Regions from separate parts of the Anaerobacillus sp. QJM3NY_17 genome, predicted to be linked through region 1. Evidence: riboswitches for the same ligand, from Rfam matches in the RefSeq annotation. Region 1 holds a riboswitch; each other region holds the start of a gene.
The links. Region 1 has a riboswitch for S-adenosylmethionine ahead of AC0VYV_RS17765 (methionine ABC transporter ATP-binding protein). Riboswitches for the same ligand answer to the same signal wherever they lie in the genome.
Positions count from the first base shown of each region.

Region 2: it holds a riboswitch for S-adenosylmethionine, as region 1 does, so the genes downstream of both, AC0VYV_RS13555 (sulfite oxidase-like oxidoreductase) here and AC0VYV_RS17765 (methionine ABC transporter ATP-binding protein) in region 1, are expected to answer to the same signal.
Region 3: it holds a riboswitch for S-adenosylmethionine, as region 1 does, so the genes downstream of both, AC0VYV_RS07355 (assimilatory sulfite reductase (NADPH) flavoprotein subunit) here and AC0VYV_RS17765 (methionine ABC transporter ATP-binding protein) in region 1, are expected to answer to the same signal.
Region 4: it holds a riboswitch for S-adenosylmethionine, as region 1 does, so the genes downstream of both, msrA (peptide-methionine (S)-S-oxide reductase MsrA) here and AC0VYV_RS17765 (methionine ABC transporter ATP-binding protein) in region 1, are expected to answer to the same signal.

Region 1 covers NZ_CM149685.1:3,421,294-3,428,818, forward strand. Annotated here, with positions in the region: gene sufC (Fe-S cluster assembly ATPase SufC) at 1-268, opposite strand, end outside; gene AC0VYV_RS17740 (YuzK family famiily protein) at 614-790, opposite strand; gene AC0VYV_RS17745 (carboxymuconolactone decarboxylase family protein) at 1,018-1,320, opposite strand; gene AC0VYV_RS17750 (L-lactate dehydrogenase) at 1,572-2,522, shown strand; gene AC0VYV_RS17755 (MetQ/NlpA family ABC transporter substrate-binding protein) at 2,576-3,415, opposite strand; gene AC0VYV_RS17760 (methionine ABC transporter permease) at 3,439-4,107, opposite strand; gene AC0VYV_RS17765 (methionine ABC transporter ATP-binding protein) at 4,100-5,122, opposite strand; SAM riboswitch class I at 5,302-5,411, opposite strand; gene ilvA (threonine ammonia-lyase) at 5,544-6,554, opposite strand; gene leuD (3-isopropylmalate dehydratase small subunit) at 6,551-7,141, opposite strand; gene leuC (3-isopropylmalate dehydratase large subunit) at 7,157-7,525, opposite strand, start outside.
Region 2 covers NZ_CM149685.1:2,578,847-2,586,371, reverse strand. Annotated here, with positions in the region: gene AC0VYV_RS13580 (3-hydroxybutyrate dehydrogenase) at 1-159, shown strand, start outside; gene AC0VYV_RS13575 (LysE family translocator) at 219-560, opposite strand; partial or broken gene AC0VYV_RS13570 (GNAT family N-acetyltransferase) at 862-1,425, shown strand; gene AC0VYV_RS13565 (GNAT family N-acetyltransferase) at 1,523-1,954, shown strand; gene AC0VYV_RS13560 (GNAT family N-acetyltransferase) at 2,151-2,615, shown strand; SAM riboswitch class I at 2,677-2,775, shown strand; gene AC0VYV_RS13555 (sulfite oxidase-like oxidoreductase) at 2,859-3,521, shown strand; gene AC0VYV_RS13550 (copper amine oxidase) at 3,818-5,167, shown strand; gene AC0VYV_RS13545 (ABC transporter substrate-binding protein) at 5,445-6,683, shown strand; gene AC0VYV_RS13540 (ABC transporter permease) at 6,652-7,525, shown strand, end outside.
Region 3 covers NZ_CM149685.1:1,355,743-1,363,267, reverse strand. Annotated here, with positions in the region: gene cysI (assimilatory sulfite reductase (NADPH) hemoprotein subunit) at 1-1,337, opposite strand, end outside; gene AC0VYV_RS07355 (assimilatory sulfite reductase (NADPH) flavoprotein subunit) at 1,362-3,185, opposite strand; SAM riboswitch class I at 3,349-3,460, opposite strand; gene AC0VYV_RS07350 (hypothetical protein) at 3,620-3,997, opposite strand; gene AC0VYV_RS07345 (ABC transporter ATP-binding protein) at 4,053-4,871, opposite strand; gene AC0VYV_RS07340 (MBL fold metallo-hydrolase) at 4,918-5,772, opposite strand; gene AC0VYV_RS07335 (type II secretion system F family protein) at 5,952-6,878, opposite strand; gene AC0VYV_RS07330 (type II secretion system F family protein) at 6,882-7,525, opposite strand, start outside.
Region 4 covers NZ_CM149685.1:2,064,153-2,071,677, forward strand. Annotated here, with positions in the region: gene AC0VYV_RS11055 (glycosyl-4,4'-diaponeurosporenoate acyltransferase CrtO family protein) at 1-385, shown strand, start outside; gene fni (type 2 isopentenyl-diphosphate Delta-isomerase) at 366-1,409, shown strand; gene AC0VYV_RS11065 (Na+/H+ antiporter NhaC family protein) at 1,605-3,008, shown strand; SAM riboswitch class I at 3,096-3,209, shown strand; gene msrA (peptide-methionine (S)-S-oxide reductase MsrA) at 3,309-3,959, shown strand; gene AC0VYV_RS11075 (hypothetical protein) at 4,007-6,250, opposite strand; gene cydD (thiol reductant ABC exporter subunit CydD) at 6,509-7,525, shown strand, end outside.

The sequences.
Region 1 (7,525 bases):
ATTGCATTGCAAGGAAGAGTCCAGCTTTTGCACGCTCATCAACTTCCATTTCAAGTACATCTTCATTATCAAGGAAGACACTGCCTTCAGTGATTTCGTATTTCGGATGGCCCATAATTGCTGAAGCAAGGGTAGATTTCCCTGTACCGTTCGGCCCCATTACTGCGTGAATTTCTCCACCATTTATTTCAAGGTTCAATCCTTTGATAATCTCTTTTCCCTCAATGGAAACATGAAGATTCTCAATCTTTAGAGTTGATGCTGCCATTTGTGAATACCTCCAATAACGTTTATACTATTCCTTCCTTATTGTAGTACCTATAAGGTGTATGTCAAGGAATGTGTGCTGAGTCATTCTCAATCTATTTTCATTCTTATTTTATAACAAATCCAAACTAATATCAAGGAACGCAAGACTCATACTTTCTAGCGTTAGCCAAGGTATAGCTTGCTATTCAAATTGAGAATGAATCGTTTATATTTTCGTTGCATACCTTTCTAAGCCTACCATTTAATCACCACAGCTACAACGAAATACACGTGATTATCTTCATACAAAAAAACCAGTCGTAAGACTGGTTTTTCGTATATCATAGTTATTTTGGATGCTGATTCATCTAGATAGTTTACGGTCGAATTCACTAACCATTTTGAGACTCCGACGGTGATCCAGCTCACGCTCTCGCTCGACTTGCATTCGCTTGTTGAAATTACGACTATACTCCGCATAGCCAACTCCGTGAGACTGGTACATCGCCTTTTCCATTTCAGGTGTGTGGTTTAACCGCATGGGGCTAATAATGAATCAATCCTTTCAATATCGTTTTACTTACAAAATTACTTTACCACGTTACATTAGTAGCTACAAACAGCATTTTAAGGGCTGAGGGGGTTTCCGGAGTGGTGAAAGAAGTTCTGAATAGTTAAAAAACATCCATTCTTACTTTTCCTCCCATATCCACCCTATTTCAGTCCTTCGACACAATACACTATTTAAATAGTAGAAACACGAATTCATTAATGCTTCGGTTGGTTCAAATCTTTCATACATTCCTGAACGAGAGTAACGGCCTGGCTCATCGCTGCGCCACCACCAAATGCAGCTGTCACTCCTACCGTTTCAAGTATTTCTTGTTCAGAACATCCTTGATCAAGACAACCTTTCGTATGGTAGATAATGCAATATTCATCTTGTGAAAAAATAGATATTCCGAGCGCAATCATTTGTTTCTCCTTTTGACTCACTTCCCCATCTTTAAAACACGCTTCAGTAAATGCCGAATACTTCTTAGCTAACTGCGGCATCTTCTCTGTAAACATTCCTAATCCTTCTTTATAATCATGTAGCGCCGCTTCTGCAAAGTTGTTAAATTCCTGTTCCTGTTTCAAGACACAGGCCTCCTTTATTCAATATCATCCTTACTAGTATGAGAATTGGGTAACAAAGCTATCCATCATTTTCTTTAAATTGTTTTTGGATGAGTGCGTTTACATGTGATGTATGTCACACTAATAAGTAAACGGATACGTTATGATGCTTATGAAGACAATATCTACTAGCAGAGGTGAAGATGATGTATGAAGGAAAAACAACGCGCGTAGCATTAATTGGCACTGGATTTGTAGGGACAAGCTATGCCTTCTCGTTATTGAATCAAGAACTAGTAAACGAACTTGTACTAATCGACGTAAATAAAGAAAAAGCGGAAGGGGAAGCAAGAGACTTAAATCACGGCCTTCCTTTTGGCGCTCCAATGAAGATTTGGGCTGGCGACTATCCCGATTGCAAAGGCGCAGATATTGTCGTGATCGCAGCGGGCGCAAATCAGGCACCAGGTGAAACACGCTTAGACCTTATTGATAAAAACACTGCGATCTTTAAAACAATCGTTTCAAGCGTTATGGAAAGTGGATTTGATGGTATTTTTATCGTTGCAACGAATCCTGTAGATGTGCTTACTTATGCGACTTGGAAGTTCTCAGGCTTGCCTAAAGAACGGGTTATCGGCTCAGGTACGATTCTCGATACGGCTCGATTCCGTTATTTACTGAGCGACTATTTTAATGTAGATTCTAGAAATGTACATGGCTATATTCTCGGGGAACATGGTGATACTGAACTTCCTGTCTGGAGTCATGCTACAATCGGTAGTCGACCAATCATGTCTCTTATTAAAGATAAACCAGAGGCTAAAGAAGATCTTGATGCGCTTTTCGTCAATGTTCGCGATGCGGCTTATCATATCATTAATCGTAAGGGAGCAACATACTACGGTATCGCAATGGGCCTCGTACGGTTAACAAGAGCAATTATTCGAAATGAAAACTCTATTCTTACCATCTCTACGTTACTTGAAGGCGAATATGGTTTAGATGATTTGTATATTGGCGTACCCGCGATTGTAAATAACAACGGCATTCGTGAAATTATTGAACTTGACCTTGATCAAACCGAGCTAGACCAATTGCACCATTCTGCAAAAACGTTAAAAGAAGCGATGAAGCCAGTTTTCCAACATTAAAATAATTAAAAAAAGGTCCTCCGTCGTTTTGGCGGAGAACCTTTTTTTCTTTCTTATTCGTCTACTGGTACAACAGCGCCATCGTATTCTTCTTCAATAAAACTCTGAATTTCATCAGAATGAAGAACTTCTACTAACGCCTTGATCGCTTCATTGTCTTCGTCACCTTTGTTTACTGTAATCACATTCACATATGGTGAGTCTGAATCTTCAAGTGCGATGGCATCTTCTTGAGGATTAAGTCCTGCATCAATCGCATAGTTTGTATTGATCATCACTGCATCACCTTCACCTTGCTGGTAAATCTGCGGAAGCAGTGAAGCCTCAACATCTGTTTTGAAATCAATATTCTTAGGGTTTTCAGCAATATCTTCAACCGTTGCATCTGAAGCCTTTACGCCTTCTTTTAATGTGATAAGACCCTGTGCTTCAAGTAATGAGAGCATACGTCCATGGTCAGAAACAGAGTTACTCATTATGATCTGAGCACCATCAGGAAACTCATCTAAGCTCTTGTAATCCTGAGAGTAAACACCGATTGGCTCGATATGAATGCCTCCAGCATTCACGAAGTCATAATTATCGTTTTCTTCCATTTGCAAGTCCATATAAGGAATTGTTTGGAAATAGTTTGCATCTAATTCACCATTTGCAAGCGTCTTATTAGGTAGAATATAATCCTGGAATGTTTTAATTTCAAGCTCTATTCCTTTTTCCTCTAACATCGGCTTAGCTTCTTCAAGAATTTCAGCATGGGGGATGTTTGAGGCACCTACTACGATTTTCTTCGAATCTTCACCGTCACCAGAACCTTCGCTGCTTCCGCCATTATTCCCACACGCAGCAAGCACTGCAAGAGCAAGAACTACGATTAGCGATAAAAACTTTTTCATCATAATCTCTCCTTTTCTCCTCATTATCTTTTGTCTATTACTCGTGTTGCAATGTCTCCACAAACCTGAAGAATCGCAACAATTACTAATATCAATACTGTTGCAACAAGTGTCACATCAGGATTATTCCTTTGGAAACCTTCAAGATAAGCTAGGTTTCCGAGACCCCCTGCGCCTACAACACCAGCCATAGCGGTGTAGCTTACAAGAGCTATCGCCGTCACAGTAATCCCTGAAATAAGGGCTGGCATTGCTTCTGGTAGAAGCACTTTAAAAATAATCGAACCATTGGATGCTCCCATTGACTGAGAAGCTTCAATGACCCCTTTATCTACTTCACGTAAAGCAATTTCAACCATCCTCGCATAAAATGGCGCTGCTCCTGCAATAAGGGCTGGAAGGGCAGCATTAGCACCTAGCATCGTCCCTATAATGTAAACCGAAAGAGGGATCAGCAAGATAATCAAAATGATAAATGGTATGGAGCGAAATAAGTTCACGACTCCGGCAATAATACTATTCACAAATTTGTTTTCCCATATGTTCCCTCTACCTGTTAGAAACAACAATAAACCAAGGAGGATTCCGAGAATAAACGTTGCCAGAACCGAAATTGCCGTCATGTACGCTGTTTGTAGAGTGGCTTCCCACATAGATTCCCACCTGACGTTAGGAAATAACGATTCAGTCATTCGTAATCACCTCCGCTTTAACACCTTGGGCCTGCACATAATTCAAGGCCTTTTCTACCACAACTGGTTCCCCTTTAAGGAACACAGAAAGTTTTCCATAAGGACCATCCTGTGTATGAGAAATCTTCCCTTGAATAATGTTGACTTCCACATCAAATTCACGAATCAACTCTGTCACAAGTGGTGAACCTGTTTTTCCTTTCACAAAGGTAAACTGAACAAGTTCTCCATCCTGACTCGTTGCCAGATGTGCAATCGATTCCTTCATTTCTTCAGGCTCGCTTAGCTGATTAACAAAGTCTTTCGTAATCTCTTCCTGTGGATGGTGGAAAACTTCAAGGACAGAACCATTCTCCACTACTCGTCCATTCTCCATAACGGCTACACGATGGCAAATTTTGCGTATGACGTGCATTTCATGCGTGATGAGGACAATCGTTAGGCCAAGTTTCTGATTAATTTCAGTCAGAAGTTCTAGAATGCTATCCGTCGTTTTAGGATCTAAAGCAGAAGTAGCTTCATCACAAAGCAAAACCTTTGGATTGTTAGCAAGTGCTCTCGCAATACCCACTCGCTGCTTTTGTCCACCACTTAGCTGTGAAGGATAAGCTCCTTCCCTACCTTCGAGTCCAACAAGGTTAATTAATTCATCAACACGCTTCATTCTCTTTTCTTTCGGAACACCTGATATTTCAAGAGGAAAGGCGATGTTATCACGTACCGTTCTTGACCAGAGAATATTAAAATGCTGGAAAATCATACCGATTTCCTGTCTTGCTGCACGAAGATCTTTCCCATTAAGAGAAGATAGATTATTACCAGCTACTGTGACTGTCCCATCAGTAGGTCTCTCAAGAAGGTTAAGCATTCGAATTAGCGTACTTTTCCCAGCACCACTGTAGCCAATAACACCAAATATTTCGCCTTTTTTGACTTCAAGGTTAACATCCTTAACGGCTTCCACCTTCCCGGATTTCGAAAAGAAGGTCTTATTAATGCCTTTAAGCTCAATCACATGTCTCACATCCTTTATGCATTTGCATGATCAGCTACCTGAAAAAGGACTTCAGTCCCATGCCTTTGTTCTTTATTTCTGTGCACTTAGAAGCCTAATTCGCTTATCACTTTGTATAGTAAAGTAAAAAAATGCCCTTCTGCTTTGAGCAGAAAGGCATTTGATAAATCGATGTCTTCCTCTCATTTCTCAAAGCAATCGCTTTGCAGGAATTGGCACCTTTTCAAACGAGTCGTTTGACGGTTGCCGGGCTTCATAGGGCCAGTCCCTCCACCTCTCTGAATAAGAGATATATAGTTGTTATTACTTTACTGTGGTTAAGTGCTAAATGAATTCTAGCATGGTACTTTATGAGTGTCAATTACTGAGCAAAAAGTCGGAATAATCTAAAATATATACTTTGAATCCCATTAGAAAACCATCAGCTTATTCGCCTGATGGTTTTCGCTCGTTGAGAAAGTTGTTTATAAAGGGATATTTTCGCAAGATCCGCATTCCCTCCACTAACAACAACACCAATTCTCTTACCTTCTAAACGATTTGACTTGCATAAGACAGCAGCTATCGATGCAGCACCCGCACCTTCTACAAGCGTTTTGTGTCTCTCAAGCATAAAGACAATCGCTGCAGCAATTTCTTCTTCTGACACGGTTAGCATATCATCAACAAGCTCTTCAATAATTGGAAAAGTTAATTTTCCAGCTTCTTTCACAGAAATACCGTCTGCAATCGATTTGACAGATTGAAGGACAAGAGGACCAGTACCTTTAAATCGATTCCATGTCGCAGATGCTTCAGAAGCCTGGACTCCGATGATTTTCACGTGAGGAAAGAACGACTTAATCGCCATCGCCATTCCAGCTAACAATCCTCCACCTCCAACAGGTACGAGAATCGTATCTAAGTCAGGACATTGTTGCATCATTTCGAGTGCAACCGTTCCCTGTCCTGCCATTACTTCAGGATCATCGAAAGCATGAACGAATGTGGCCCCTTTCTCAACACGCTCACGATCCGCTCCACTAAACGCTTCGTTATACGATTCTCCTTCAAGAACAACCTCTGCTCCATAAGATCGCGTCGCATCAATTTTGCTTGTCGGTGTATGGACGGGCATATAAATCTTAGCTTTAATTCCACGCTCTCTAGCAGAAAGCGCCACTCCCTGAGCATGGTTTCCAGCCGATGCAGCAACAATCCCTCGCGCTGCCTCAATATCCGTTAGCGACGCAACTTTGTTATAGGCACCTCGAAGTTTGAAGGAACCCGTTCGTTGAAGGTTTTCCATCTTCATGAAGACATCTTTATTTGTATAATCATTAAGCGTTGTCGACTGCTGAAGCGGGGTCCTGTGGACGGCTTCCAGCAAATTCTCCATTGCTTTTACGACATGAACGTTATATTTCTCCTGGTAATTCCCAACGTCATTCACTCTCCTACAAGTTGTTTTTCTTCATATAATTTAATTTTATCTTCGAGAGATAAAGTTCGAGATACTTCATCCCATCCATTTAACAGCATTTCTTTCCAATAAGGATCGATCTCGAACGACGCATTTAGTCCTTCTCCATCAATTACTTGCTGTTTACTTAGGTCTACGCTAAGTTCGTATCCATCCTTTGCTTTTTGAAAAAGCTCCGAGATCGTTTCTTGATCAAGAGCGATAGGAAGTATACCGTTTTTTACACAGTTGTTATAAAAGATATCAGCAAAGCTTGTCGCAATGACAATTCGAAAACCATAATCTAGAAGGGCCCATGGAGCATGTTCTCTTGATGAACCACACCCAAAGTTTTTACCCGACACTAGAATAGAAGCATGCTGGTATTGTTGTTCGTTCAAATTAAAATCTTCACGCGGTTGACCATCATCATCAAACCGCCAATTGTAAAAAAGAAACTGACCAAAGCCTTGCCGTTCAATTCTCTTTAAAAATTGCTTCGGAATAATTTGATCTGTATCTACGTTAACCTGCTCAAGGGGATAAACGATCCCTTTGTATTTATTAATCGGTTCCAGGACGTCTCACTCCTTTTACACTACAAGAGGTTTTATTTTTCTAGCGTCTGTAAATCGGCCTTCAATGGCAGCAACTGCAGCCATTGCTGGGCTGACAAGATGTGTTCTAGCGCCATTCCCCTGACGCCCTTCAAAATTACGGTTAGATGTAGACGCGCAGCGCTCGCCTGGTGGAACAATGTCATCATTCATCGCAAGACACATGCTACATCCTGCTTCTCGCCACTCAAACCCAGCTTCTTTAAAGATCGTATCTAACCCTTCTGCTTCAGCTGCATCCTTCACTGATTTAGATCCAGGTACTACGAGAGCTGTCACACCTTCATGAACTTTTCGACCACGAACAATATCAGCAGCTGAGCGCAGATCACTTAATCGTGAATT
Region 2 (7,525 bases), 840 kb from region 1:
GAAAAGGTACTAGAAGAAGTAATCTATCCACTTGTACCACAAAGAAGACTTCTTGAAGTGAAAGAGATAGCTGATTACTCAATGTTTATCGCAAGTGATGCAGCGAAGAGCATTACAGGTCAAGCCCTTCTAATTGATGGTGGCTATACAGCTCAGTAAATTTAGATTTTACTAAAAAAATAAAAAAGCAGCGCTTTCTAATGAGAAGCGCTGCTTTTTTATTGATCGCTAAAGGCTATTTGAAGACCAATTAAAGCAAGCAATAAAGCTTTTGCAAGATTGAATTTTCTAGCTAGAGCATGATTTTCTACGACATAGAATGCGATTTTTCCTGCAAAAAAGCTTATTGCACTAAAGATAAGAAAGACTTGTAGAATGAAAACCCCTTCTAAAATTAACATTTGAAGAGCGGGTGAATTCGCCTGCTGGTTTACAAACTGTGGAAGAAGGGCGAGAAAAAATAAAGAGACTTTTGGATTTAAAATATTCATAACAATCCCTTTTCGATATAAAGAAAAATAAGGTCTGCTAGGTTGACTTAGGGGGGGGGAGCTGCGAATCCGCTATCTTTAAAAGCTTCATATGCCATGAAAAGTAAGTAAGCTGCCCCGCGGTAACAATCGAAAAGGCGAGAGAGGATTGATAAAGGACGGCAGAAATTCCTAAGGTAGCAGCAATATGTACAAGTAGTCCTGAAGAGAGGCCAAGAAAACCATATCCTCGTGAAGTGATCCGTCAATTCGTCTCTCGATTTCAATTAGATGGTAGCGGGACATTGGCCGGAAAAGACCAATAACTTGACAGGTTTCTCATTAATGATATAATTCTGACATCTTTTAGTGTTGTTGGAGGAATAGTTCCATGGAACCCATTTTACTTGATATACCAAATAAATTTAGCACTGACCGTTTACATATACGTTCTCCACTACCTGGGGATGGTGCTTCGGTTCATCAATCAATTGATGCCTCGTTAGAAGAGCTTAAACCCTGGATGCCTTTCGCACATATAGATCAAACGGAAGAAGATGTTGAAGCGAATATCCGCGAATCTCACGTAGCGTTTTTAAAGCGGGAGGATCTTCGACTATTACTCTTCCATAAACAGACGGGTGATTTTATCGGTTCCTCAGGGTTACATCGAATAGATTGGAACGTTCGTAAATTTGAAATCGGTTATTGGATTGATTCTAGATACGCTGGTCAAGGCTATATGTCTGAAGCGGTCCAAGGCATTGTAGATTACGCCTTTTCAGAGCTAAACGCTAGAAGGCTAGAAATTCGTTGTAATGCGACAAATTGGTGAAGTCGGCGAATTGCCGAGAAACAATCGTTTCAACTTGAGGCTATTTTACGAAACGACCATGTCTCAATTGATGGCAGTAAACTAACTGATACATGCGTCTATGCTTTAACAAAAAAATAAATTTGGTAAGAATATGCATCTTACTTATGGGAGGAATAAGGTTCTTGCATCAAGAATAAACGAGTAATGAATGATTTTGATGATGGAGGGAAACTATGTGATCGAACGAGCGACGATAGAAGAAAGAGATTTTATTTTGTCGAATTCCATTCAATCTGTTAATGAAGGAACGACAAATCCTGGTATCGTAAAAGAAGAGAAAGCACTTGAAATTGTATCATCCATTCTTGATCGAGGTGGTTACCACCTCATTTATCGCGACGAAGGGGAAATTGCTGGCTGGGTATTACTTGGAGAAAACACGGATTATTTTACAGAAAGCAAGCATGGGTTCATTTATGATGTATTTGTTTTTCCAAAGTTTCGTGGGAAAGGGTATTCTAAGCAGCTCGTTCAAGCGAGTATTGAAAACTTCAAAGAACAGGGATATGAGGAAATTCGTTTGAATGTGTATTCCTCTAACTTCGCGAAATACATTTATAAAGACATTGGATTTCGAGAACTTCAAACGATCATGGTTTATAAATAGTTGTCCAGCTTCTTTTCATTTATTAAAAGAATGTGAAAAACAACTCATAATCAATCATCATGCCCTTGGAACTTGCTACACTATTTTTGCAGGGACTTCCCCGGTTCCTGCCCCCCTTAAAATATAAAGTGTGAGCCCCATGCATTTCCCAGCATGGGGCTTTTCCTTTTCAATCACACAGAAATGAGGGAGAGTATTGGTATATCAATTTAAGTTAATAAGTCAAGAAGAAGTCGAGCGAATTATCTCGTGGGACTATGATGGGGTATACTCATTTTATAATATGGACGAGGATCTTGAAGATCTAAAAGAGTTCCGGGAAGATGCAGCCAGCAATGAAAATTATTGGAGCGTCTACCAAAGGGATCATCTTATTGGTTTTTTTAGTTTTCATGAGCATGAAGACAACCATATAGAAATTGGTCTAGGAATGTCTCCCGATAATGTTGGAAAAGGAGAAGGCTTTTCTTTTTTGGAGGCTGGCCTTCAAAAAGCAGTTGAATTGTATCGTCCAACTTCCTTTGGAATGGCAGTAGCTGAATTTAATAAACGAGCCATAAAAGTGTATCAAAGGGCTGGATTTCAAATCACTCATCTGTTTATGCAACAAACCAATGGGGGAGAATTTCAATTTGTTGAAATGAAGAAAAACCTCGTTTAAAACAATAATTGCAAAATACTAAATAGACCGATAGAATGAATCAAAATTACATTTTTTAATTTCCTTATTGAGAGAGGCGGAGGGACTGGCCCTTTGATGCCCGGCAACCTGATAGACAAGGTGCCAAATCCAGCAGAGTCTATGCTCTGAGAGATAAGGAAGAGCTCTGAAGCGAACTCTTCCTTATTAGTTAGGAAGAGTTTTTTAGACGATTCAATAAATGAGAGACGGGTTGTGAAGGATTTGAAAAAAGCTGACCGTATTCGCAAAATGAAAGTTCCAGATGCAAGTGAAATGTATGGTGATCGTCTGCCACCGGGGCAAGTACTTACAGAAAGGTTCCCTATTCTACATGAAGGTGATGTACCTGTGTATGAGATGTCGACATGGAACCTAAGTGTATTTGGAGAAATTGATAAGGAAGTGATCATTTCCTATAGCGACATACTTGCCTTACCACAGAAGAAAGTAAAGTGTGATATTCACTGTGTCACAAGGTGGTCTAGGTTTGATAATACTTTTGAAGGGGTTTTGATTAAGGATTTTATGAACGCATATGGGATAGTACCGAAAACGAACCATGTTATGCTACATGGTGACTATAACTATACAACGAATATTCACCTCACTGACTTAATGAGAGATAATGTTATTCTTGCCCACTCAGTCGATGGAGAGAAATTAACGGCAAAACACGGATGGCCTCTCAGGTTAGTTGTACCGCATCTTTACTTCTGGAAAAGTATTAAATGGATCAGAGGTATAGAATTTATCAATGAAGACAAACCTGGTTTTTGGGAACAAAACGGATTTCATAACCATGCCGATCCATTTAAAGAAGAAAGGTTTTCTGGAGAGGATTTGGGACTACCAGAAGATGAATGGGAGAAAAAAGAGTTTGATTAATTTTTCTTGAAAAAGCGGGCGTGATTAACACATATAGAATTGATTGAGGAAAAGGTAGTTTATTATCACATTCTAAATATCATCATATCTATAAAAAATAGTTAAAACTTGAAAGTCAGCAGAACCTTAGTATGTGTGGGTTTTGCTGACTTTTTATTCTCTCGTAATTAAAAAAAGAGAAGAATTTTAAAAAAGAATGATCTAAATGGATCTTCTCTCCGTTAGCTAAGTGTAAATCAAAATTAAGGGGAGTGGATTTGAAAATGAATACGAACAAGAATATAAAAAAGAAAGTGATCGATTGGAAAAAGGGACTATTAGTTGTTCCGCTTAGCTTTTCACTTTTAATACCAACAGCTGGAGCATTTGCCTCTGACCACGACCAGCAAATGGACAAGCCTACAGTAGAAACACCAGGTGCTGATCTTCGTGCTGATCTTGGCCATTTACTAAGTGAGCATGCTTATCTTGCAGTAGAAACAATGAGAAAAGGAGCTGAAGGTTCTGCAGATTTTGAAGCTTCTGCTGGTGCCTTAAGTGAAAACACGGAAGACCTTACAGCTGCGATTACATCCGTTTATGGTGAAGAAGCAGGAGCTGAATTTAATGAAATTTGGAGCAATCATATCGGTTTCTTCGTTGACTATGTGAAAGCAACAGGTAATGAAGATGAAGATGCAAAACAAAAAGCTTTAGATAGCTTAGATGGTTATAAAGAAGATTTCTCTAATTTCTTGGAAAATGCAACAGGAGAACGACTTCAAGCTGAAACATTGTCTGAAGGACTTCAAGCTCACATTAATCAGTTGATTGGTTCATTTGATAGCTATGTAGCAGGTGATTATGAGATGGCCTACGAGAAAGAAAGTGAAGCGATTGCTCACATGCAAATGGTGGCTAAAGGATTCTCTGGTGCCATTACTGATCAGTTCCCAGACAAGTTCGAGAACACAAAAGCCGTAACACCAGCATCTGATCTTCGTGCAACATTAGGTCATTTATTATCTGAACATGCTGGTCTTGCAATGATGACAATGCAGAACGGAATCGACGGATCAGAAGACTTTGATGCATCTGCAGCTGCACTAAGCGAGAATACGGATGATCTAGCTGCTGCGATAACTTCTGTATATGGTGAAGAAGCAGGAAATCAATTTAAAGAAATGTGGTCTGGACATATCGGTAACTTTGTAGAATATGTTCAAGCGACAGGAGCTGAAGATGAGGCGGCTCAAGAAAAAGCACTAAAAGCGCTGGAAGACTATCGTGCAGACTTCTCAAGTTTTCTTGAAACAGCAACTGAAGGTAGATTAGAAGCGGGACCATTATCTGAAGGTTTACAAATGCATGTGAATCAATTAATATCTGCGTTTGATAGCTACACTACGGAAGACTACGATGCAGCTTATGATTCGGTTCGTGAAGCTTATGCTCATATGTATAAGCCGGCAAAGGGACTTTCTGGTGCTTTCGTAAACCAATTCCCGGACAAATTCGCTATGGAAGCTATGCCAACTGATATGCCTAAAACAGGTATGGGTGGTACAGCTGAACAGCAAATGCCAATCGAATGGATTGTTGCAGCCATACTTGCAACTATGGCTGCAACTGGCGTAATTGTTCGTAGAAAAATGCAGAAAAGCTAAGGGAATAGATGATAGGGTAGCCTAACATACCCGCTAGAAAAGCAATAGCCAAAGTGGCTATTGCTTTTCTTCGTGAAAAGGACGATGAACTTGCCGTACTTACGCTATAGGAAATGGTTTTAATAAAGTTTGAGATGTAAGGAGCGTTACAGCATCATGTTTATAAAAAAGGTATACTGATAATGGGAAAATAGATGATGTCTGACTATGAAACACAATCAAGTTCGTCAAATATGTCTTTCAGTTGCTAGGATAGTTTATATGAGGGGGAAACTAGATGAAGCGAAAGTTTACATTTATTTTCGCAACGCTACTTTTTATTGTTGCATGTGGGAATGGTGAAACCAATGAAACTGGTAAAACAGAGGTGTTATCAAAGGAGTGGGATGAAATCGTATCCTCTTCTAATGGAACAGAGGTAAATCTCTTTATGTGGGGAGGAGATGAAGGCATCAATCAGTACATTGATGAATGGGCAGCACCAAGATTAAAAGAGGAGCATGATATTACGCTTAATCGTCAGCCGATGAATACCGAAGAATTTATGCAAAAACTTTTAACAGAGAAAAAAGCAAATAAAAACAAAGGTACAATTGATGTCATATGGATCAATGGCGCAAACTTCAAAAATGCTAAGAATGCTGATTTATTACTAGGTTCTTTCTCAAAGAAGCTGCCTCATTTTCAAGAATACATTGGATCAAAGGATCAGAATGCTGAATATGATCAAGGGACGGAAATTGATGGATTAGAAGCTCCGTGGGGAAATGTTCAATATGTTTTTCATTACGATTCGAGCAAGATCGATACACCTCCAAGTACACTTGAGGAGTTAAAGCAGTGGATTCACGATAATCCTGGGAAGTTTACGTATCCTAACGTTTCGGATTTTACTGGTAATACGTTCGTGAAGCACCTACTCATAAAAGGTGCAGGCGAAGAGTCGGGTCTTCTGGCAAAGGAATTTAATAAAGAAATTATTAAAGATTCCGAAGAATACGTGTGGAACTATCTTGATGATATAAAGTCTGATCTTTGGCGTAATGGTGAAACTTATCCTGAATCATTGACTAAACTTGATACGCTTTATAGTCAGGGGGAAATCCTAATGACTATGGGCTTTAACGAAGCAAGAGCAGAAAGTTTAATTGAAAATGGGACGTTTCCTGAAAGCACGAAGTCATTTGTTCTAAAAGATCCTGGATCGGTTTCAAATACACACTATCTCAGTATTCCATTTAATAGTCCGAATCCAGAGGGAGCTATGACAGTTATTGATTTTCTTGAATCGCCAGAAGCTCAAATAGCTAAAATGGATCCTACAATGTGGGGGGAAGGTACGGTATTAAATTTCGATAAATTGAGTGAAGAGGATCAGAAGATTATTGGTAATCTTGACCGGGGAGAAAGCGTACTTTCCACAGAGGTTTTAAATGAATATAAGCTACCAGACTTAGATACAGGTTACACGGAGTGGATTAATAATGAATGGGCGAATCGGGTTATTGAGCAATAAGTGGAAATTACGTTTATATTTATTACCTGCGATTGCGGTTACATTGCTACTTGTAGGGCATGGAATGTGGTCAGCGGTAGCTCAAAGTTTTCAAACAATAGATGGGGAATGGACTATTGCAACATACGCGGAACTTTTTAGTAATCATGCTTTTTTTCATTCCCTTAAATTAACGTTTCGAGTTGCCGTCCTGTCCACCTTACTATCGTTAGTGATAGGATTAGTAATGACTAGAATGTTATATGAGTTATTTAAAGATTCAACGTTGAAGATACTTGTATGGATACCGATGTTAATTCCGCATTTTGTTGCAGGTTATTTAGTATTTTTGTTTTTCTCGCAAAGTGGACTGTTCTCTACTCTACTTTATCAAATGGGAGTATTAGAGAGTCGAGGGAATTTTCCAGTTCTTGTTCAAGAGAAATTTGGGTTGGGGATCATTTTAACATATGTCTGGAAGGAAGTTCCTTTTGTAATTCTCATGCTGTTGCCTGTTTATTATGAGATCGATCATCGCTATTCTGAAGTCGTTCGAACGCTAGGTGGAAGTAAGTGGGATGTTTTTAAAACCGTTGAACTACCCTGGATACTCCCGATTCTCATCGAAACAGCAGTAATCTTATTAGCATTTGTTGCTTCTGCGTTTGAAATCCCATATTTATTAGGTGTCACACGACCAGAAATGTTACCAGTTAGAGCGTACGAATGGTTTTATGATGGGGATTGGAGCAAGCGACCACTTGCATTTTCTGCTATGCTTCTTCCAGGAGTGCTCGCCCTTCTTCTTGCGACCTTTTCAATCGGAGCTGTGCAAAAACATAGGCTTAGAATGATAAAGGGGA
Region 3 (7,525 bases), 2.1 Mb from region 1:
TCTGCCATCGCTAGACCGCATGTTGGGAACGCCACGCAAGCCATCGAATTACGGCGCAGTGCTGAATTTTGTTTCCCATCTGTAAGACCGTATGTTGCCACAAGCTCATCAATCTCTGCTTTCTTTTCTTCTGATACATTCGCTATAATGAGATTCTGGTTCGGCGTTAGTCTGAAATCTCCTTCGTGAACCTTTGCAATTTCACGAAGCCCTGTCATAATCTGATAATCTTCTAAATCCACAATACGACCATTTTGGATAAAGAGCGTTAAATGCCATTTGCCGTCACCCTTCACCCATCCATAGCGATCACCATTATGATCGAAGTGATAAGAACGAGCTTCTTCTAGTTCATAGCCCAGTCTATTATTCAATTCGTTCCGAACCCAGTCGAGTCCTCTTCGATCGATCGTATATTTGAAACGAGCGTTCTTCCGCTCTGACCGATTGCCATAATCCCGCTGAATTGTAATGATTTTCTCAGCAACATCAACAATCTTTTCGGGTGTACAAAATCCAATCATTCGGGATAGCTGAGGATACGTACTTGTGTCTCCATGCGTCATACCCATGCCGCCGCCTACCGCGACATTAAATCCTTGTAGCTTGCCATCTTCAAGAATCGCAATAAAGCCAAGATCTTGTGAGAAAATATCCACATCGTTTGATGGAGGGACAGCGACCCCAATCTTAAACTTTCTTGGCAAGTAATGTGGGCCATACATCGGCTCAATTTCCTCTTCTTTTCGATCAAGCACTTTTTCTTCATCTAACCAGATTTCATGGTACGCTCTCGTTCTCGGTAAGAGATCATCGCTTAACTTCCGTGCCCATCCATGCACCTCGGCATGAATATCCGATTGATAGGGATTGGCATTACACATCACATTCCGATTCACGTCACCGCATGCCGCAAGAGAATCCATCAGAACCTGGTCCATTGCCTGAATGCTTTTTTTCATATTCCACTTTAAGATCCCATGCATTTGGAACGTTTGGCGCGTCGTTAGCTTTAACGTCCCATTTCCGTATTGATTCGCAAGATCATCCATTACTAGCCATTGCTCTGGGTTAGCTACTCCACCAGGTAGTCGCACTCGAACCATAAACTGATAAGCTGGTTCAAGCTTCTGCTGTTTTCGCTCCTGACGAATATCGCGATCATCTTGCATATAGCTCCCATGAAATTTTAATAGTTTTGTATCTGCGTCTGGGATGGAAGCGGTGATGGGATCCGCAAAGCTTTTCACAAGCGATCCGCGTAAGTAATCACTTTCGTCTTTGATTTTCTCCATTTCACTCGGTTTGCCGTCTTCTGTTACCGTCTTTTTCGACATGATCAATCTCCTTCCCTGATGCGCTTAGTACACATCGCGCTGGTAGCGTTTCGCGTTACGTAGATCTGCAAGATAAGCTTCTGCTTCTGACTCACTGAAATTCCCCTGTTGCTCTAAGATGTTAACGAGTGCCACGTGAACGTCTTTTGCCATATACTTTTCATCTCCACATACGTAGACGTGCGCACCCTCTTGCAGCCACTCGTATAGTTCTTTACTTCGCTCGAGCATGCGGTGCTGAACATACACTTTCTCTTCTGAATCACGAGAAAACGCCACGTCCATACGAGAAAGCACCCCATCTTTCAACCACTTCTGCCATTCGACTTGATAAAGAAAGTCTGTGACAAAATGCTGTTCACCAAAGAATAGCCACGTTTCTCCACTTGCGCCACTTTCTTCTCGCTCTTGTAAGAATGCCCGGTACGGCGCTACGCCAGTACCTGCGCCTATCATAATGATAGGGGTGTCAGGATGATCCGGAAGTCTAAAGTTTTGATTTCGCTGCACATATACTGGGAGTGTAACCCCCGCTTGTGAGCGCTCTGCGCATTGGCCAGAGCATACGCCCGTACGAGCTCGACCATGTGCATCATACCTTAGTGCCCCAATTGTGAGATGAACTTCATCTGGATTTGCCTTTGAACTGCTTGCGATCGAATAAAGACGAACCGGAATTTTGCGCAGAACGTTTACAAACTCCTGTGCCGAGACGGTCCACGGTCCGTAGTCCTTCACCAAATCAATTAAATCTCTACCGTAAAGGTATGTTCTTAGTTCTTCGCCTTCCGCTTCAACCATGCGCTTAAGCTCAAAACTTGATGTCAGCTCTGCAATCTTCTTGAGCAATGGCTTTGTGAGACTCGTAATCTCATATGTTTTCGTTAAAGCTTCTTCAAGTGGCTGAACGTCACCCTTTTTGTTCACCATAACCTGTTCTTCTCGCTTCCAGTTCAGTTCATCGATTAGCTGACGGACAAGAGCAGTATCATTCTCCGGGTAAATACCAAGGCTATCACCCGGCTCATAATCAAGGTTCGATCCTTCAAGATCAAGCTCAATGTGCCGTGTTTCTTTATTCGATCCACGTCCATTCAAATTAACATTCTCAAGAATTTCGGCTTTGAATGGATTCGTTCTGGAATACGTCTGATTCGACTCATCAGGTTTTGTTTCAGAAGTCGATTCTCTCGTAGACTGATCTTCTTTCAATACTCCCGTCACGCCTTCGAACCACTCTTCTGCCGGCTCTTCGAAATCAAGATCACAATCTACACGAGGATAGAGCCTTGTTGCACCTAATTCTTCAAAGCGCTTGTCAAAATCTTTCCCGGTTTGGCAGAAAAATTCATAGGAGCTATCACCAAGTGATAAGACTGAGAATCTGAGACCATTTAATTCAGGGGCTCTCTTACTTTGAACAAAGTCATGGAAGCTTAACGCATTATCAGGAGGATCGCCATCTCCGTGGGTGCTTGTAATCAATAATAAATCTTCTACTTTTTTAAGCGACTTTGGCTTAAAATCATCAAGCGATGAAAGGGTAACGTTGTATTTCTCGTTTTCCAATCGCTCAAAGAAAGATTCCGCTAGTGACTGACAATTGCCAGTATGTGAGCCATAGAGAATCGTAAGCTCACGTGTTTTTGCTTCTTGTTTAGAGAATGCTTCTGAAGCAGAAACACCTTGAGCAACCGTCTCAGTAGCTGCCGCAGCTTCAGAGCTACCTGGTACGGAAAGGTATCCGCTCAGCCATATTTTCTGCGTCTCATTTAATGTTGGTAAGAGACGATTTAAAAGCTCCGTTTGTTCTTTGTCAAAAGGGCTATTCACAACCTGTAACTGCAATACTATCCACCTCACAATACTCAAATTTAATTCAATGTAATTAAAGTAGTTTACTCGGAATTAATAGCAAATTAATTCGTCTGCATTCCCCCTAACCCATTCAACACAAAAAACCTCTCTTCTCAAAACATAAGAAGAAAGGTTTGTAAGTACGAAGCCAGTCTTCTTATCTTTCAGGATAAACCTGCTGGATTTGGCACAGTATGAGATGAAGGATCATCTCATCGGTTGCCGAAGCTTCATAGGGCCAGTCCCTCCACCTCTCTTGATAAGAAATGTTGCTATCAAATTGTATATGACAATGATTGGTTCAAATGTTATCTCGAGATCGAATAAAAGTCAATATATTATTAGAAAATTATCATCATTCAATTAACTAAATGGCGATAACACCAGCCATCTTCATGAAAAATAATCCAAATGATTCAGGTCTTTTATCCCTGCCGTTGTCCCTCTTGTATCCTATTCCGCATGCGCATGAAATCAATCGTATTCGCCATGACAAGAGATAGAATCATAAGAATCATCAACCAACTGGAGTAGTCAAAAGGCAGCACCAACAAGAGAAAAGCTATGAAAGAAAAAACGCAGGAGCGAATGACATGATCTTTAAATGTGACGTTAACTTTTTTCCCACGTTTCCATTTCAACAAGTTCACCGCAATACCAAATATCGATAGAAGCATGCATATGACATACGCCCAGAGTGGAAGGTCGTAACTCACTATAAAAATGGTAGACGATAGAAACAGCGTCAATACCGTATATCGAATCGCAATTTCTTTATGGGTTAGCGAAGCAAAATCCTTCAATACATACCTCCTTTTGACGATGAACGAATTTGGCCATTTTTGAGATACACGGTCCTTATGCAGATGGATAAGCTGGCTTCATCTCATTTGAAATCACCTGAACCCAAGGTCGCTCTCTGTTCCACGTCACTTCTAAAGGGACGCCCATACTTTTACTAAGATGTTCAGCTGTTAACACATCTTTCTTCTTGCCATTCACTGCAATTCGACCATTTTCCATAATCATAGCGTGAGTGAATACGGGACAAATCTCCTCAATATGATGAGTGATATACAATATGGTTGGACCCTCTTCCTCTTTTCCAAGGCGTTCAACCTGAGCTAATAACTGTTCGCGTGAATACAGATCAAGTCCGTTGCACGGTTCATCTAGAATAAGAAGCTTTGGCGAAGACATCAAAGCTCTCGCTATCAGGACTTTCTGCTTCTCACCTTGAGAGCAAATTCGAAAAGGTTTACCGCGTAAATGAGCAATCCCCCATTCCTGCATCATCTTCATCGCTTGCGATTCTTCCTGTTCCGTCACCTGCTCATAAAGTCCAGCTGAGGCAAACTTCCCGCTAATCACAACATCTGTCACTTCCTGCATCGGAGAGATACGCTCAGTGAAAGCGTTGCTCACCCAGCCAATAGATTTTCTAAGTTCACTCAAATCAGTTTTTCCAAGACGATACCCCAATACTTCAACGACGGGATCATAGCGAAGCAGTGGCCAGATCGAGCCGTGAATTAACTGAAGTAGTGTCGTTTTACCTGATCCATTTAATCCGATAATGGCCTGATGCTGGCCTTTCTCTACGGAAAAAGAAATATCGGATAAAATCATCTGTTTCTCACGTGTGTAATAAGCATTTTCTACATGAATGATTGCCATACATCCCACTCCGTTCTTTGAAGAAAGTCATTCCAACTAGCGCTTTTTACATCGTATACCCGTTAGCAAATTCTTGAATCACTTCAAGCTCCTCTTCGCGTGAGTCTCTGCCAACGTTATGCTCATACAACTTTTGCATACGTGTAACATCACCATTGCACTCCTCAGTAATAGAAGCAACAGCACGTAAAAGGTTCACTTCGTTCTTAAAATCCTCCTTAGAGATTGCCTCCCCGTGTGATAAGATGAACCATTCTGCCTCAAAGCTTTCTAACTGATCAAGCAGTCGATTTGTTATGTTAACAGTGTAGTTGACTTTTTCTGAAAAAATATCAGGATAAAAGCAGTCTCCAAGAAAAAGGATTTTCTCTTCCTTCATATAAATCACAACCGAATCAGCCGCGTGATCGCCCCCAACAGGCTGAAGAATACACGTGACACCACCAAGATCAATCTCCATTTTCTCACCAAACGTTACATCTGGTAGCGTAATCGTAATGTCTCGAGAATCCACAAATTCCTTCTTGATCGCATTTGCACAAAATTCAATTTCAGTGCCTTCTTTCACCCGCTCATCCAACTCATCATCAGACCATCCTAATGGAATAAGCTTACTAATTTCCTCTTTCGTCTGATGCGAGGATAAGGAGACAGCATCTTTCAGCGCTGATAGTCCAAAGATATGATCCCAATGCCAATGAGTGAGCGCGACCATGTCCGGTTCCTTGAATCCTTTTTCCGATAGTTCTTTTAGAAAATAACGAGCATGGTCCTCTGAATTCCCAGCATCGATCATCAGAGACTTTCTATCTCCAATCACCATTCCTAGAATCGGTCGGTCCGTTTCGGAAACTGGTGTTTGATAGTAAAAGCGATTGCCAATTTGTTTAATCTGTTGCATTTATTGTCCTCCTTAAAATACAAACCTCGATGAAATTTCTTATTTCCATTTTATCATTTTGAAGTTTTGTATTCGTATTTTTTCTACTACATACAAAAATAGACACCTCCAAATGGAAGCGTCGTTTAGGAAAGGTGATTTTTTCGCATTGCAGTAGAAATGGAGGTGTTCGTCTTCTCTTAACCAAAGCCATCCACGACGATTTTCACTACCATCGGTCCAAGGATAATGATAAAGAGGGGTGGAAAAATAAAGAGAACCATAGGTATGAGCATTTTCACTGGAGCTTTCATCGCTTGCTCGCGTGCTCGTTCACGTCTCTGTTCACGAATGCGTGCCGTAATATTTTTAATAACTTTTGACATTCCGATTCCAAGATGATCGGCTTGAATAATCGACATCATCACACTTTGAAAATAATCTGAAGGAACACGTTTTTTCAGATTATAAAATGCTTCTCGTCGCGATTTCCCTCGCTTCATCTCATCTAATGCCTGACTAAACTCATCCGCAAGTGGGCCAGACTTTCTTGCACATACATTTTTGATCGCCCCTTCAAGTCCTACGCCTGCTTCAAGAAGTAGACTTACCATATCAAAGAAATCGGACATTTCCATATCGATTATTTTAACGCGCTGCGTTTTTTTCTTCGCTAGGTAAAACAAAGGATATCGATAAAATAAGAAAACAACCCCAAGTGCTAATACAAGTGTCATAGAAGCATTTCCATCCGTCACAGGCACCATAAGCAAGTAAGTTAAGAACCCTCCACCGATGCTGAGAAGAAGTTGAATAAGTCGGAATTCAACTGCCGAACGGTTTCCATATCCAGCCTCATGGAGGAGCATATCTAACTTCTTTCGATCCTTTCTTGCAAATGTTTTACTCACCTGTTCAATACCCATTCCCCAATATTTACGAAGTAGTGGATGGTAAGATCCACTTTCTCTTTTTTCGGTTTTACGTTGAATTTTTTCTTCCTTGCCAAAATAGTGCTCAACGCGAGATTCAAGAGCAAGTTCTTTTCGATAAACGGTTTTAAGAAGGGCAGCAATAAACAATACGAAACAAACCATCGTACAAAGCATAAACAGAATAGCAATCATTGGTTACACCTCAATCCGAACAATCTTTTGAATTAAAAACCAGCCGATGAATAGTGAAATCGCCCCTGTTACTAGAAGAAACCAGCCCAATGGATAGGTAAGCATTGGTTCAAGGTATTCAGGACTTACAAAATAGAGGTAGATTCCCATCACAAGAGGGAGAGCAGTAATGATCCAGGATGATAACTTTCCTTGTGCCGTCAGCGTCTTTAGTTCTTCGAGAATCCGGATCCTCCCTCGAATAGTATCTTCCATCGTATCCATAAGCTGCGCCAGGTTCCCACCACTTTTACGTTGTGCAAGAATAGCTTGTATAACAACTTCAAGCTCTTTATTTGGTAAACGTTCTAACAGGCTTTGAAACACGGTTTCCATAGGTATACCCATTCCAATTTCACGAACAGTACGATCAAATTCTGGACCAATCGGATCTGGCATTTCCTTCCCAATGAGTTGCATCGTCTGCACGAAACTAAACCCTGCCCTCATCGAGTTGGACATCGTACCAAGCGCCTCAACAAGCTGATAGGATAGTAGCTTGATTCTCTTCTTTGCTTTAATCGTGATATAGATACCAGGAATAATAAAACCGATCAAAAGCGATAGAATGCTAACAAACCATGGTACACCAAGGACATAGAGCAATC
Region 4 (7,525 bases), 1.4 Mb from region 1:
ACAAAATAAGAAATGGGAACTGAAAGTGTATGATCGTATCCAGATAAGGAAGTGGAAAACAATACTACCTGATGGGGGAGATGTGTTTAAAGGAGGATTTCGGAAGAAAGAACTCAAAACGCTCACTTCTTCTTATATAAGGAAATTTATCTTAGAGACAAGACGTGCAGAGGTGACCCATTGGCTTCTCATACCACCTTCATTCTTGTTTTTCTTATGGAATCCTTTGAGTATTGGTTTAGTAATGGTTGGGTATTCTTTAATAGTTAATCTTCCATTTATTCTTATACAAAGGTACAATCGACTCAGGTTAAAACCATTATTACATCGTCAGATGAAAAAAGAGCAGCGCAGGGGGAATTCCATTGGAACACTTGGGGTTTGATCAAACCGAAAAAAGAAAGAACGAACATATTGATATTTGTCTAACGGAAGACGTGGAAGGACAGGGACTTACGACGGGGTTAGAAAAATATCGTTTTAAGCATAATCCACTACCAGAAATTGATTATAATGAAGTCGATATCTCCACTCAATTTCTTAATAAGAAATTGAAGACGCCATTTCTGATCAGCTCAATGACCGGCGGTACAGAGCGATCTTGGGAGATTAATAAACGTCTTGCCAAAGCTGCTGAAGCACATGGTTGGGCGCTTGGTGTAGGCTCAATGCGTGCCGCTATTCAAGAATCGAAATCCGCTTATTCATTTGACGTAAGAAAACATGCACCAACCATTCCTATACTAGCCAATATTGGAGCTGTTCAACTCAATTATGGTTTTACAGTAGAAGAGTGTAAGAGAGCGATTGACTTCATTCAAGCTGATGCGCTTCTGCTTCATTTAAATCCATTACAAGAAGTATTCCAACCTGAGGGTGATACAAATTTCCAAGATTTAATCGATAAAATTCGAGAAGTAGCAAAAGCGATCCCTGTTCCACTCGGTATTAAAGAGGTTGGCATGGGAATCGATGCGAAGAGTGCTCAGCGTCTTATAAGTGCAGGTGCCAGTTTTATTGATGTTGCTGGAGCGGGTGGAACATCCTGGATTCAAGTTGAAAGTTTTCGTTCCCATCAAACATTAAGACAACAAGCTGCCGAAGCTTTTCAAGATTGGGGTAACCCGACAGCTGATTGTATTATTGATGTAAGGAAACAGCATCCCGATGTCCCGATGGTTGCAAGTGGCGGACTAAAAAATGGTGTGGATGCAGCTAAAGCTATTGCTCTCGGGGCGGATGTGTCCGGATTTGGTAGGGCATTACTTGAAAATGCAGTAGATGATAGTGAAGAAGCGCTATCAGATCAATTAAAGCGAATTGAGTTCGAATTACGAACAGCTATGTTTGGAATTGGAGCTGCATCGATCAATAGATTAAAATACAATAGCGCATTAAAAAAGAAATAGCCAGAGCACTGAGCTCTGGCTTTTTTGTATGAATAAGTTAAGGAACGATGTTCAATTTGTCTTATTTAAACCATATGGCACCAATGACTTCGAGCAACTCCACTTGCTCAGACGAATGAGGAATCAACATTATCGGTTCCCGTAGTATAGGTCGTTCTCTAGAGAGCAAACTAGAGCTTAAGGAGGGCGACGCTAATGGCCTGGTTATCCATTTTTCCGTTTATCGTTGTCATTATCATTGCGATGAAAACAAAACTAGTGATCCCCGGATTAACGGCGGGTTTGCTAACAGCATCATTTATATACAAACCTGGATTGATCATTGGTTTACAACAGTTCTATGAATTTATTATGACTGGTTTGAAAGATGAAAATAATGTTAAAATCGTCCTTTTTCTATATATGTTTACGGGCTTAATCGGATTGATGAAATATACTGGTGGGATAAAAGGATTTGTTCAAGTTGCCTCATCCAAAATCAACTCAAAAAAAGGAGCGTTATTTCTGACGTGGGTGTCAACGCTAGGAACATTTAGTGCTCCTAGTTTCCGCATTGTAACGGTAGCCCCAATCATGAAAGCTCTTTTAAATAAAGTGAAAATCACTCCTCAGGAGCTTGGATTTGTGATAGAAACGACAGCAACTCCAGTTATTGTCTTAATGCCAATTGCTACCGCTTTTGTCGGCTATATGTCATCTGTTGTGCAGCTTTCACTAAAAGCAGAAGGCATTGAAGGAGATGGCTATCGTTACTTTCTTCAAAGTATCCCTTACAACTTTTTTTCGATTAGTATTTTATTGATTGGCTTTTATTTGAGTTTTTTCCATCATCGAAAAACGCCAGCTACAGACGCAGGTAATGTGGAAAAAAAGCTTGATGATCAATGGGAAGATTGTCATCCAGCTGTGGCGAAGGATCTTCCTACGAAACCGATGAATTTATTAATACCTCTTGGAGGAGTTATTCTCCTAACACTTCTTCTTACATATTGGAGTGGTTATAAGAAGGGGTTTACTTCTTTAATCAAGGCGTTTATTGAGGCAGATGTCCTCGACGCGATGGTCTTTGCACTTCTCACTACAGTACTTTTAACGTTCATTTTCTATTTATTTCAGCGTTTTTCTTTAAAGGACCTTGTTACTTATTTTATCGAAGGTGGTAACGAGATGATGCCGGTCATCGTCTTGCTTACTGTCGTTTGGGGCTTAGCAGCTTCAACAGAAGCTCTTGGCTTCTCGTCTTTTGTTACCTCAAACCTTGATTGGATTCCTACTTTATTTGTACCACCAGTCTTATTTCTCGTTGGGGCGTTTATTTCATACTTTATTGGCTCATCATGGGGCACATGGGGAATTTTAATGCCGCTCGGTATTTCATTAGGGTATTCTACAGGAGCAGATCTACCTGTTGTCATTGGAGCCGTGTTTGCGAGTGGGACATTTGGCGCTTTTGCTTCTCCGCTAAGTGACAATACGAATACAGTTGCGAGGATCTTGCAGTTGAATCCTATGACATATGCGAAATTTAAGCTTGGCCCAGCTTTATTAGCGGCGGGATTAGCAGCAGCTGGCTACTTTGTTATCTCTTTTGTAATATAATTATTTTTATGAGTACTTTTGTATTGACATCCGTTTTAAAACCATTTATTATTGGGACTAACTTAATAATCCTTTGTTTAAAGGATCTTCTTATTCAGAGAGGTGGAGGGACTGGCCCTTAGATACCTCGGCAACGGACCTATGAACTTATGTTCAATTGGAACCGTGCTAATTCCTGCGACGAAAGTCGAAAAATGAGAAGAGGCTCGGTCTATCCAAACCCTCTTCTGTTCGAGCAGATGAGGGTTTTTTTATGCACCCTCATTTGGAAATATGTTTTAGTAGAGGGAGAGACTGATATTGCATACACTAATGGATAACGAAGCAAGAAAACAACAGCTTATTAAGACCCTTCTCTCACAAGGGATATATAAGAAGGGTGAAAAGCAACTTTATATGTTATCACTAAATGAATTAGAAAACATATATGCTCGATCAAATAAAACCATACAGAGAAAAGGAAACGGAGTGGTCATAGTGGAACAAGCAACATTTGCAGCAGGGTGCTTTTGGGGAGTAGAAGCGCTATTTCAACAATTGAACGGTGTTATTTCAACTTCAGCAGGGTTTACAGGAGGAGAGACGATTAATCCAACTTATGAAGATGTTTATTCTGAATTAACAGGCCATGCCGAATCCGTACAAGTTGAATATGATCCTTCTCTCATTTCTTATGAAGAACTTGTAGAAGTTTTCTTTGAAAATCATAATCCAACCTCCTTAAACAAACAGGGAGAAGATGTCGGAACACGCTATCGCTCAGCGATCTTTTACCACTCAAATGAGCAGGCAGAAATAGCATTGATTGCAAAAGAAAAACTCGAGCGATCTGGACGCTTCAAAAAACCAGTTGTGACGCAAATTGTACCAATCACTTCATTCTATCGTGCAGATGAGTATCATCAAAGCTATCTTGCTAAGCGTGGACAGTCTTCTTGCAAAATTTCATAATAGAAAAAAGGCTTTCTCTCATTGTCATGAGGGAAGGCCTTTTTTAGTTAATCACCTTGATTGACACCTATTTGATCAATAAAGACTTTTCCTTTCTCTGATGCATTAAATTCGAATGTAAGAGCATTCATCTTCTTCGGATTAAAGGCATTGTTTGCTTCTAAGAATCGCTGCATCGGAATATTAAAGGTTTGGAGAACCGGTTCAGTAGGTTCACCATAACGTCCTTCTTCAAAGTATTTTGTTTTTGTGTGTTGAATAGGAAGAACACCTTGCAACTGCATGACGTCACTCAGCTTAACACTAGCGGATGCTCCGTTATCTGAACTAGCCGTGATTGTGAAATCAACAGGTTGCTGGTCAGATGGATCTGAAAGGTTTGCTGCTGTGAATGTTAATGAACTGTTCATTGTATAAGCAAATGGATCCTGAAGGGCTTTCTTGAAATTTAATTTGTATGTGCCGTTCTTTGAATAGGAATGATCCCATTTCAAAAAGACCCCATGAGTACCTCTTTCTTTATCGCGTCGAAATTCAAGCTCTCCTTCATACCATTGCAGCAAGCTATTAGTCTCTATGGTGATATAGGGAGATGTCGCTGTTGTGACATCAACGTCCTCTTCAAAGGTGCTATAGATATGATACGAAGGATCTTCATATTTACTAATGTATGTTGTATCAGGTAGCCATTCGAGAGCATAGCGATAATCCTCAAACATCGGTTGATAGGACTCATTTTGATGAAGCGTCGCCTCAAGAAAGCCAGCAACATATGTGCGGGCTATTTGTCGTTGTTCAGTGCCTTTAAGAAGAGGCTCTTTATTTAATAAAAGCGTGAAAGGGAAATACGTATCGTTTTCTCCCCACGTTGTGTTAAATTGTCCGTGATTGGCGCGATCAATATAAAGGGCTGCTTTCATAGCTTCTTTACTGCCAGTTAAATCAATCCCATTATACTGTCGGTCGCCTTCGAATTCCGATAAATCACTATCATAAGAACCTTGAAGTAATAAATAATTGACATCATCCACTTCGATTTTTCGATCTGAAAGTGTTTGATAATCCGTCGGTGCAAGTGCGATAACAGATTCAATATTATAATGGAAATCAAAAGTCATGTTCCCGTTATTTGGGTAACGATCAAGGTCATTGAATTTTGCTGCTAAAATCGCAGCTTGACCACCGCGAGAATGACCTATTAAAGCAATTTGATCCATCTTCACTTTGTTGAATAATGGATTATCTTTTTGAGAAGATAATTTCTCCATTTCTTCAATATGTTTAAGCAGCAACCAAGCGCGTCCATTAATGTCTCCTGCGAGGCCACCAGACCATGATGAATTGAAGAAGTTCTCATCTACTGATACTGTTAAAAAGCCACGACTAGCGAGTAACTCACCTAAATAATTGTAGCCTTCATCTGAGAAGTCCTCCATCTTATGGTTTCCATGGACAATAAGGACAAGAGGAAAAGAACCATTTCCTTTAGGCACCCATACACGTCCATTAAGTGGCACATTGGTGTCTTTAAAGCCCCAGAACCACTCGCGTTCTTTGGACCATTCTCCAATCATACTTGAAGCGTTAACTGACATCGTTTGAATATCTACTTGCTCCCCAAATTCAGGACGTTGCTTATCCTTTCCACTTCCATATGTATAAGTAGTTACATCAAATGAGCCGTATTCTGAAGGGTTATCACTAACAGGTGAGAGCGGCTCTACATTAATAGAGAGACGATCATTCATTAAACCAGGTGTGAATAACCAGTATGAAAAAGCTGACGTTGCTAAAACACCAAACAGTAGCATGATCATAGACATTGGCTTTTTGATGCCTTTAGAAAGAGGGTATCCGAACATAGCGCCAAGGATGATACCGACTGCAATTAAGAGATAGGAGAGCGGAAGGATGTTCTCTAATTGACGAAATTGATCTAATGTATAAATGGTTATAGCAAGCGAGACTCCAATACTTGCAATGAGAAGAGAGGGTAATCTTTTGAAATGCTCTATGAACCATGTACCAATCTTAACGGTGAGCAGTGTACTGACAACTGCTATTAGTAGGAAAAGAATAACGTCCATTATTTGACCCAGTCCAGTATGAAAATCAAACCCAATCGAAAAGATTAGCAGCATTGTCATAATAAGAGCGCCATAGGAAGCTCCTTTCCATATGGTTTTAAAGAAGGATTGTAATGGTTGAGTAAAAGAAATCAATAAATGCTTTAATTTATTTCGGTTGTGTGTATTTTTACGCGTTTTTTCAAATTCAGGTTCGTGTTCCACGCTAATCCTCCATTTCTTATCCTGCTGCTTTCATTATAGCAAATAGGAAATGAGGAAGAATGTTAAATCTAAGAATGCCGCAATTGAATGAGAATTGGCTCGGTGAGTCTAGCACATATTTCGTTCATTTAATTGTAAAAAATGATCGCTGCATAGTATTTGCTTCTCCTTTGTATAAGTCGTACAATAGGAATTAAGAATTAATGTGAAATATTTCACAAACGTATGTTTGATGTGAAACTAAAGGTGGGGGATCAGGTGAAGAACGAACTTAAAGCGTATGCTTCAGGTTTTAAAATCACACACTTGTTCATGATTTTAGGTGCTCTTATTATTGGCGCATCCATTATTGTACAGGCGTTTCTTACAGTAGAAATAGTGAATCAGGTATTTATTGAGAGACTAGCATATTCAGAAATTTCACCGTATCTCATTGGCTTACTGGTTGTCATGGCGCTACGCCCTTGCGTATCTTATTTAATGGGAAAAGCATGCGTAAACATGGCCACTATTGTGAAACAAAGAATAAGAGAAGCGCTTTTGAATAAATTTTCTCGAGACGCACTTCTAACGTCTTACCAGGGTCAATCTGGACAGAAAGTGAGCGTTTTACTAGATGCGGTGGATGAGATTGATTCCTATTATAGTCAATACATTCCACAAGTGTTTAAAACGGCGGTTATTCCTTTCTTTATTCTAATCGCAGTTTCAACTCAGCATATTGAAACAGGGCTAATAATGATCGTGACGGCTCCATTTATTCCACTCTTTTATATTATTATCGGCATTCGTACTCAGAAAAAATCCGAGGAGAAGCTAGAGCAGATGACCGTTTTTTCTGGTCGCTTTCTTGATACAATTCAGGGTTTGACTACGTTGAACTTGTTTCGTCAATCGAAGAAATATCGCTCGATTATGGAAGAAAGTAGCTTGAATTATCGAGATGCAACGCTTGAAGTTCTTAAGGTTGCGTTTGTTTCATCCCTTATGCTTGAGCTTATTTCAATGTTAAGCATTGGGATTATCGCTCTTGAGATTGGTCTTCGTCTCATTGTGTTTAATAGCATGTCTTTTGCTACAGCCTTTTTCCTTCTTATGCTTGCTCCTGAGTTCTATCTTTCCCTAAAGGAACTAGGCAGTGCTTTTCATACTGGTAGAGGTAGCATGAGTGCAATGAAAAAGGTAAGTGAAGAACTTCATCGTGAAAGTGACGAAATGAAATGGGGAGATCGATTACTTGAAACGAAGGAGAGGCCACCACTGTTGGCGTTTAAG